One region of the Mesorhizobium sp. M7A.F.Ca.ET.027.02.1.1 genome, then DNA from elsewhere that is predicted to be linked to it. Evidence: predicted binding sites of a transcription regulator. Region 1 holds the regulator's gene; each other region holds the start of a gene.
The links. The regulator PhoB, encoded in region 1, activates phosphate uptake and scavenging genes when phosphate is short. The targets are predictions, from matches to a motif close to TGTCATNNANCTGTCAT.

Region 1 (3,253 bases):
TTTGGTATGAACATCATGACCGAACAGTCCCTTGAAAATGCAGTGGGCGATAAGATGAACGCCAAGTCGAACGAAGTGATCAAAATGCGCGGCGACAAGGTCGGCGTGTTCTATGGCGAGAAGCAGGCGCTGTTCGATGTCAATCTCGACGTCCGCCTGAATCAGGTGACGGCGCTGATCGGCCCCTCCGGCTGCGGCAAGTCGACCTTCCTGCGTTGCCTCAACCGCATGAACGACACCATCGATTCCGCGCGGGTAACCGGCAAGATAACGCTCGACGAAGAAGACATCTACGACAAGAACATCGATGTCGTCGAACTCAGGGCGCGCGTCGGCATGGTGTTTCAGAAACCAAATCCGTTCCCCAAGTCGATCTACGAGAACGTCGCCTATGGCCCGCGCATCCACGGATTGGCCAAGCGCAAGGCCGACATGGATCAGATCGTCGAGTCGAGCTTGAAGAAGGCGGCGATCTGGAACGAGGTGAAGGACCGTTTGCAGGAACCTGGCACGGGTCTTTCCGGTGGCCAGCAGCAGCGTCTGTGCATTGCACGCGCCATCGCCGTGTCACCCGAGGTGATCCTGATGGACGAACCGTGTTCGGCGCTCGACCCGATCGCCACTGCTCGCGTCGAGGAACTGATCGACGAACTGCGCCAGAACTATACGATCGTCATCGTCACCCATTCGATGCAGCAGGCAGCGCGCGTGTCGCAGCGCACCGCGATGTTCCATCTAGGCTATCTGGTCGAGGAGGGCGCCACCGACAAGATGTTCACCACCCCCGACGACAAACGCACCCAGGACTACATCACCGGCCGGTTCGGCTGAGCTCAGGCATATGAGGGACGAAGATCATGGGTGAACATACCGTTGCATCTTTCGATGAGGATCTGGAGCAGATCAGCCAGCTGATCCGCGACATGGGCGATCTCGCCCGCTCGATGGTCAGTGGCTCGACCAAGGCTTTGCTCAATTCGGACAATGCGCTGGCGCAGCGCGTGGTTTCCGACGATGCCATCATGGATGCCCGCCAGCGCGAGCTGGACGATCGCGCCATCACGCTGATCGCCAAGCGCCAGCCAATGGCCAACGATCTGCGTGCGGTGGTCGGTTCGATCCGCATGGCCGGCGACCTCGAGCGCATCGGCGACCTTGCCAAGAACATCGCCAAGCGCGTCGGCACTGTCGGGCTGAGCGTCACGCCGCACGATCTTTCGCATTCGATCGACGCGATGGCGCAGCTGGTGCTGATCCAGGTGCAGGGGGTCGTCGACGAGTATGCCGCCGCTGACGCGGCAGCACTTGCCACGCTCAGAAACAATGATGAACGCATCGACGTCAAATACACCTCGGTGTTCCGCGAGCTGCTGACCTACATGATGGAAGATCCCCGCAACATCACGGCGTGCACGCACCTGTTGTTTTGCGCCAAGAACCTCGAGCGGATCGGCGACCACGTGACCAACATCGCCGAAAATGCCTACTATGTTTTGACCGGCACGCAGCTGCCAGCCAATCGTCCGAAGCAGGACGAGACGGCAATGTCCGCGCCAGCGGCATAACAGGGGTGACCAGCCGATGATCGCACCACGCATCATGGTGGTGGAGGATGAGGAGCCGCTAGGCGTGCTGCTCCGCTACAATCTTGAATCCGAAGGTTACCAGGTCGAGGTGGTGACGCGCGGCGATGAGGCCGAAATCCGGCTGCAGGAGAACGTTCCCGATCTTCTGGTGCTCGACTGGATGGTGCCTGCGGTTTCGGGCATCGAACTCTGCCGGCGCCTGCGAATGCGTCCCGAGACCGAGCGGCTGCCGATCATCATGCTGACCGCGCGAGGCGAGGAAAGCGACCGCGTGCGCGGCCTGTCGACCGGCGCCGACGACTATCTGGTCAAGCCCTTCTCGACGCCAGAGTTCATGGCCAGGGTCAAGGCGCTGCTGCGCCGGGCCAAGCCGGAAGTGCTGTCCAGCGTGCTAAAGGTCGGCGATATCGTGCTCGATCGCGAGTCGCACCGTGTCTATCGCAAGAAGAGCGAGATCCGGCTTGGGCCGACGGAATTCCGCCTGCTCGAATTCATGATGCGCCATCCAGGCCGCGTGTTCTCGCGCAGCCAGCTGCTCGACAATGTCTGGGGCGAGACGATCTACATCGACGAGCGCACGGTCGACGTGCATGTCGGCCGGCTGCGCAAGGCGGTCAACAATGGCCGTATGCCTGATGTCATCCGCACGATCCGTGGGGCCGGATACGCCATCCGAGAGGACTGAACTCCCTCGTTTGAACTCACGCCACGTTCTTGCCGCCGAAACCGGATCTCGCCTGCACGCCCGGCGCAAAAATCTCCTGATCGACGAAGATCAGCGCCCGCATGGCGCAGCCCTCGCGGATCAGCGGCAGTTCGTTCGGCTCGGTGTCGAAGGAAATCGATTTGGAATGCTGGCCGCCGGCGGTCTGGGCAATCGCTTGCCGCAATGCCGGCTCGATCAGGTCGAAGGCGGCGGCGCTGACACCGACCATGGCGACCGGCGCCGGATCGATCAGCGCGAACAGGCTGCCGAGGCCGTAGCCGAGCGCTTCGCCGGCCTTGCGATAGGCTTCCCGTTCGGGTCCGTCACCTTCGCGGGCCGCGGCAGCCAGGGCGCGCATGTCGGCGTCGCTGACATCGGCAACGGGTTCTGCATTCTCGCCCATCTGCCTGGCGTTGCGCCAGATGGCGTAATTGCCCGCATAGGCTTCGACGCAGCCGCGCCGTCCGCAGCGACATAGCGCGCCGTTCGGCCGATGGATCATGTGGCCGAATTCGCCGCCCGAAGAATGGGTGCCGGTGAACAATTCGCCCTTCAGCACCAGTCCCATGCCGATGCCGTGCGACAAAAGGATAGCGATGAAATCGTCGCGGTAACGATCGGGGTCGCGCCAGCGCAGCGCCACCGCCATCATGTTGCAGTCGTTCTCCATTATGGCAGGGATGCCGAACTGGTCTTCGAATATGTCAGCGAAGGCGATGTCGGTGTGCGGCGTGATCGGCGACCACAGCATGGCGCGGGCACGGGTGTCGGTGATGCCCTGGATGGCCAGCGCGATGCGGGCGATGCTGCGCACGTCCAGGTCGGGATCTGCCAGGCGGCGCCGCACGATGGCCGTGCATTCCCCGATCAGCGACTCGCGCGACATCGTCAGCGTGTCCAGCCGGCGCTGTTCCTCGGATATTACCTGGCCGGCATAGTCGATGACGGCGACGGAGAGGAA
Region 2 (3,253 bases), on a different contig from region 1:
GCATCTGGATCGAGGACACCGCTGGCCGCCGCTTCATGGATTTCCACGGCAACAGCGTGCATCACCTCGGCTACGGCCATCCAAGGCTGGTCACGGCGATCAAAAAGCAGCTCGATGAGCTCTGCTTTGCGCCGCGCCGCTTTACCTGCGAGCCCGCTGTCGAGCTGGCGGAGAAGCTGGCGGCATTGGCGCCCGGCGATCTCGGCAAGGTGCTGTTCACCACCGGTGGTTCGGATGCCATCGAGGTCGCGCTGAAGATCGCCCGCGCCGCGACCGGCCGCTTCAAGACGGTGTCGTTCTGGGATGCGTTCCACGGGGCCGGCTTCGGCGCTGCAAGCGTCGGCGGCGAGGCGACCTTCCGCTCGCACATATCAGGCCCGATGATGACCGGCACCGAGCACGTCGCACCCTGGGACGGCTATCGCTGTCCCTATGGCCACGATTCCCTCGAAACCTCGGGGCTCGCTTGCGCCAACATGATCGCCTATGTGCTCGGCCGCGAACAGGACGTGGCGGCGGTCGTCGCAGAACCGATGCGGGCGACGCCCAACCCGCCGCCGCCCGGTTTCTGGAAGCGGGTTCGCGAAGCCTGCGACCGGCACGGCACGCTGCTGATCTTCGACGAGATCCCGACCGGGCTGGGCAAGACGGGAAAATTCTTCGCCCACGAGCATGATGATGTGACGCCCGACATCGTCGTCCTCGGCAAGTCGCTCGGCGGCGGCATCCTGCCGATCGCCGCCGTCATCGCGCGCCGCGACCTCGACGTCACCGGTGGCTTCGCGATCGGCCACTACACCCACGAGAAGAACCCGGTGACGACCCGCGCCGCACTGACAACGATCGACATCATCCTGGAGGAAGGATTGGTCGAACGCGCGGCCGAAATTGGCCGGCACATGCTGGAGCGTATGCAGCACCTGATGGCGCGCTCGCCCCATGTCGGCGACGTCAGGGGCAGGGGACTGATGGTCGGCGTCGAGCTCGTCGAGGATCGCGATACGCGCGAGCCGGCGCGCGATCTCGCCGAACGCGTCTTCTATGCTTGCCTGGGGCAGGGGCTGAGCTTCAAGGTCAGCCAGGGCAATGTGCTGACGCTGTCGCCGCCGCTGGTCATTTCGAAAGCTGATCTCGATCGTGCGCTCGACATCCTCGAGACCGCCGTGCTGGCGGCCTGACCATGAAGGCCGTGCGCACCGACCGCGAGCTCGAATGCCCTGAAATCGACGCGGGCTTGCGGGCGAGGGGGGGGGTCGATCTGGTGGTGACTGTCCGCTCGTCCGACCCGCGTTTGCGGGCACAGACAACGGGCGTTTCGTTCGGCTGACCGTTGCCAATCGTGGGCTTTCGCAAGCGCGAAATCGCGGCCGCAACAGGCATGCGACAGTTCCATGACAACTATCAGGAGAAGTTTGCCTGTCATAAAATAAATAGATTTTACTTATCGATCACCAATCCCCAGAGTTGACCCAACGACGAAATCCACAAGCGCTACAGGGCCGCAAGGTCCACCGGCGAGATCGTCACAGTGCATCGCAGAATGTGCCAACAATCAAAGGGGAACTGAATCGTGAAATCACGCAACGCAACTATCGCAATGGCCTTCGCCGCGGCATTGATGTCATCCGCCGCCTTTGCCGAAACCTCCGAACTGACAGTCTATACCGCCATTGAAGCCGAAGATCTCGCCCGCTACGCCGAGACTTTCACAAAGAGCCATCCCGACATCAAACTGAACTTTGTCCGCGACTCCACGGGTGTCGTTACCGCCAAGCTGTTGGCCGAAAAGGACAATCCGCAGGCCGACGTTGTCTGGGGCCTTGCCGCTACATCGCTTCTGGTGCTGAAGACCGAAGGCATGCTTGAGCCCTATGCGCCAAAAGGCGTCGAATTACTCAAGCCGAAGTTTGTCGACAAGGACACGCCACCGGCCTGGGTTGGCATGGACGCCTGGGCGGCTTCGATCTGCTTCAACACCGTGGAGGGCAAAAAGCTTGGCCTCACCGAGCCGACCAGCTGGAAAGATCTTACCAAGCCGGAATACAAGGGTCACATCGTGATGCCGAACCCGGCCTCGTCCGGCACCGGCTTCCTCGATGTATCGAGCTGGCTGCAGTTGTTCGGCGAGAAGGATGGTTGGGCCTATATGGACGCCCTGCATCAGAATATTGATGCCTACACGCATTCTGGTTCGAAGCCGTGCAAAATGGCCGCCGCCGGTGAAACCGCAATCGGCATCTCGTTCGAGTTCCGCGCCGCGAAATCGAAGAAGGAGGGAGCCCCCCTCGACATCGTCATCCCGTCCGAAGGCATCGGCTGGGACATGGAGGCATCCGCGATCGTTGCGGGAACGAAAAATCTCGAAGCCGCCAAAACGCTGCTCGACTGGTCGATCAGCAAGGAGGCCAACGAGATGTACAATGTAGGTTATGCGGTTCTGGCTATGCCGAATGTCGCCAAGCCGGTCGAATTCCTGCCCGCAGATATCGAGTCCAAGATGATCGACAATGACTTCGAGTGGGCGGCCAACCACCGCAAGGCCATTCTCGACGAGTGGACGAAGCGCTACGACGCCAAGTCTGAGCCCAAGAGCTAGACGCAGAGCATTTCGACAGGGCGCCGCTCTGACGGCGCCCTTCTCGTAACTCTTCCCGGATGGTCAAAATGAGACACGAACCCGTCGCTGATCTATCGGCAACGCTGGCCGAGGTGCATCCCATGACCGCTGCCGGCAACACGGCCTACCTACAGATCGAACATCTCTGGAAGGCCTTCGGCGAGTTCCATGCGCTGAAGGACATCTCGCTCGACATCAACGAAGGCGAATTCATCTGTTTTCTCGGCCCTTCGGGTTGCGGCAAGACCACGCTGCTGCGCGCCGTCGCCGGCCTCGACCTGCAGACCAGAGGCGTCGTCCGCCAGGGGGGCAGGGATATCTCAACGCTGCCGCCGTCAAAACGCGACTACGGCATCGTGTTTCAGTCCTACGCGCTGTTTCCCAATCTGACGATTGAAAGGAACATCGCCTTTGGCCTGGAAAACACCAAACGGCCGCGCGCCGAGATCGATGCCCGCGTCAAGGAATTGCTCATGCTGGTCGGCTTGTCCGATCAGGCGAAGAAATACCCAGCGCAGCTTTCCGGCGGGCAGCAGCAGCGCATCGCGCTCGCCCGGGCCATCGCCACCTCGCCCGGCCTGCTTCTGCTCGACGAGCCGCTGTCGGCGCTCGACGCCAAGGTGCGCGTGCACTTGC
Region 3 (3,253 bases), on a different contig from region 1:
GGCGAGCAGCAGCGCGTCAACATCGCGCGCGGCTTCATCACCGAGCATCCGATCCTGCTGCTCGACGAACCGACCGCTTCGCTCGACGCCAGGAACCGCGACGTCGTGATCGAACTCATCGCCGCCAAGAAGGCGGCTGATGTCGCCCTGCTCGGCATCTTCCATGACCACGACGTGCGCGAGGCGGTTGCCGACCGCATCATCGACGTCACCGCTTTCGCGTCCGGAAAAATCGCCGCATGAGCAGGAAATTGTCCGAGACGCCGCTGATCCACCCGACGGCGGATGTACAGAATTCGACGCTCGGCCGCTGGACCGAGATCGCCGACCGCAGCCGGGTCTCGGAAGGCGAACTTGGCGACTATTCCTACATGATGCAGGACTGCTCCGTCTGGTGCGCGACAATCGGCAAGTTCGCCAACATCGCCGCCGCTGTGCGCATCAACGCCACCAACCACCCGACCTGGCGGCCGACGCTGCATCACTTCACCTATCGCGCCTCGGACTACTGGGACGATGCCGAGCACGAGACAGAATTCTTCGCCCAGCGCCGCGCCAAACGTGTCACCATCGGCCACGACACCTGGCTCGGCCATGGCTCGACCATCCTGCCCGGCGTCATCGTCGGCGATGGCGCCGCGGTCGGCGCCGGTGCTGTCGTCTCGAAAGATGTCGCGCCTTACACCATCGTCGCCGGCGTGCCGGCAAAGCCGATCCGCGAGCGCTTCGATCGTCGCACGGCCGAACGCTACCAGGCGCTCGCCTGGTGGGACTGGGATCATGCAAGGCTGCGGACCGCGTTGGATGACTTCCGGGAGCTTGAGGCCGAGGCCTTCCTGGAGAAATATGGCGGATAGCGACGTCCAGGAATGGGCCGCCACTGACGCCGGGCAGCGGGGCAAACCGCCTGGCCCCTGCTATCCGCATGACGTGCCTCTCGACACCATGACGGCCCTTGTCTGGAACGCCTAAAGGAAGGCCTCGCCGTCGCCAGCGCGCCACGGGCGAGTATGTGCGCATCACGTGGTGCCGTCTTGCCATCGGCACCAACTCGCCAGGCCTGCATTCCACATCACCTTCGACTGCTGGTCCTGGGCCGGCCACAGGCTCCGGCCTGTGGAGCGTAACAAAACTGACATCACCGCGACACGGCAGGTTCATGTGGCTGCGCTAGGCGAATGCCTGACGATCAATGGTCCGGACTGGAACCTGCCCCATGCCAGCAAATTCCGCCACGCTCGAAATCCGCGGTGTCACCCGACGATTTGGCAAGAACACCGCCGTCAGCAACATCAACATCGCCATCCCGCAGGGTCAGATGGTTGGCGTCATCGGCCGTTCGGGCGCCGGCAAATCGACCCTTCTTCGCATGATCAACCGTCTCATCGATCCCAGCCAGGGGTCGATTTTTTTTGACGGCGCCGAGGTCTCGAAGCTGAGCGGCTCGCCGCTGCGGCGCTGGCAGCGCGACTGCGCCATGATCTTCCAGCAGTTCAACCTGGTGCCGCGCCTCGACGTGCTGACCAATGTGCTGCTCGGCAAGCTGAACCACCGTTCCACCATGTCCAACCTGCTCGGCATGTTCTCCCGCGCCGAATGCGCCGAGGCGGTCGCCGCGCTCGAGCGGCTCGATATCGCCCGCACCGCACTGCAGCCCGCCGGCACCTTGTCGGGCGGCCAGCAGCAGCGCGTCGCCATTGCCCGCGCCATGATGCAACAGCCCAAGGTGATCCTCGCCGACGAGCCGATCGCCTCGCTCGACCCGCTCAACGCCAAGGTGGTGATGGATTCGCTGCAGGACATCAATCTGCGCGAAGGCATCACCGTCGTCACCAATCTGCACACGCTGGATACCGCCCGTACCTATTGCAACCGCATCATCGGCATGGCCGCCGGCAAGGTCGTCTTCGACGGCCCGCCGGAAGAACTCAACCGCGAGGCCGTGCGCCTCGTCTACGGCGCCGACAGCAATGGCCAGGAGATCTCCGAGGCCATCACTTCGACCAGCGTTGCCTTCAGCCGCAAGATCGCCGCATCCGCCGGACCGCTCGAGCCCGCATTCCCGGGATATTGAGAGCGGTTGGGATCGCCAGTCCACGTCAAGGGCACCTGTCAAAATCGATAACGCTGCCGGCGCGGGGCCGGAACCTACAGGAGAAATATCCAATGTTCAGGAAGATGGTTTTCAGCGCCGTTTCGGTGCTCGCCATGGCGACCAGCATGGCCCAAGCGGCCGATATGAAGGAATTTCGCGTCGGCATTCTCGGCGGCGAAAACGAAACCGACCGGCTGCGCAACTACCAGTGCCTTGCCGACCATCTGAAGGCCGAATTCGGCTTCGAAAAGGTCTCGCTGTTCCCGGCCGCCGACTATGACGGCGTCATCCAGGGCCTGCTTGGCGGCACGCTCGACTTCGCCGAACTCGGCGCTTCCGGCTACGCCAGCGTCGTTCTCAAGGACCCGAAGGCGGTCACCCCGATCCTCACCACCCAGCAGACCGACGGCGCCACCGGCTATTATTCGATCGGCCTGGCACTGAAATCCTCCGGCATCACCGACATCAAGTCGGCCAAAGGCAAGAAACTCGGCTATGCCGATCCGGATTCGACCTCCGGCTATCTGATCCCGCTGACCCAGATTCCGAAGGACACCGGCGCTTCGAACGAGACGTTCTTTGCCTCGACCCAGTTCAACGGCGGCCATGAGAACAACATTCTCGCCGTGCGCGACGGCAAGGTCGATGTCGCGGTAGACGATTCTTCGGGCGTCGGCGACTTCAAGAACGGCTTCACCTCCGGTAGCTTCCACAAGGTAGTCGCCAAGGGCGCCGTCGACCCCAACGACTTGGTCGAAGTCTGGCGCTCGGGCCTGATCCCGAACGGCCCGCTGGTCGTGCGCACCGCGCTCGGCGACGAGATGACCGCCAAGCTGGCCGCCTTCTTCACCGCCTTGCCGACCAAGGACAAGGCCTGCTTCGAAGGCGTCGAAGGCGGCGACTTTACCGGCTACGTCCCGGTGAAGGCGGACTTCTACAACGTCATCGTCGAAGCCCGTAAGGCAGCCATCGGCGGCTAACGGCGAAACCGGAAAGGGCGGTGCGTTCAAAGTACCGCCCTTTCTGCATCTCCGATCATGACCATTTCAGTGACAGCCCCCACCCACCAGATGGCCGATGCCTGGCGAAGCCAGACGTCCCTGCGCCGGCTCTATACAGCACTCGGCGTTGGCTTGCTGCTTGTTGCGATGTTTTCCA

Region 2: a site for PhoB is predicted at 1,381-1,397, ahead of EN749_RS16185 (putative 2-aminoethylphosphonate ABC transporter substrate-binding protein). Genes of this name have one in related genera too.
Region 3: a site for PhoB is predicted at 1,123-1,139, ahead of phnC (phosphonate ABC transporter ATP-binding protein). Genes of this name have one in related genera too.

What each region holds. Positions count from the first base shown of each region.
Region 1 is NZ_RZOL01000429.1:1,266-4,518, reverse strand. It holds gene pstB (phosphate ABC transporter ATP-binding protein PstB) at 7-831, shown strand; gene phoU (phosphate signaling complex protein PhoU) at 858-1,565, shown strand; gene phoB (phosphate regulon transcriptional regulator PhoB) at 1,582-2,271, shown strand; gene EN749_RS30400 (ROK family protein) at 2,288-3,253, opposite strand, start outside.
Region 2 is NZ_RZOL01000131.1:11,642-14,894, forward strand. It holds gene EN749_RS16180 (aspartate aminotransferase family protein) at 1-1,178, shown strand, start outside; gene EN749_RS16185 (putative 2-aminoethylphosphonate ABC transporter substrate-binding protein) at 1,598-2,596, shown strand; partial or broken gene EN749_RS16190 (ATP-binding cassette domain-containing protein) at 2,719-3,253, shown strand, end outside.
Region 3 is NZ_RZOL01000123.1:11,364-14,616, reverse strand. It holds gene phnL (phosphonate C-P lyase system protein PhnL) at 1-243, shown strand, start outside; gene EN749_RS15615 (DapH/DapD/GlmU-related protein) at 240-857, shown strand; gene phnC (phosphonate ABC transporter ATP-binding protein) at 1,217-2,074, shown strand; gene phnD (phosphonate ABC transporter substrate-binding protein) at 2,167-3,075, shown strand; gene phnE (phosphonate ABC transporter, permease protein PhnE) at 3,133-3,253, shown strand, end outside.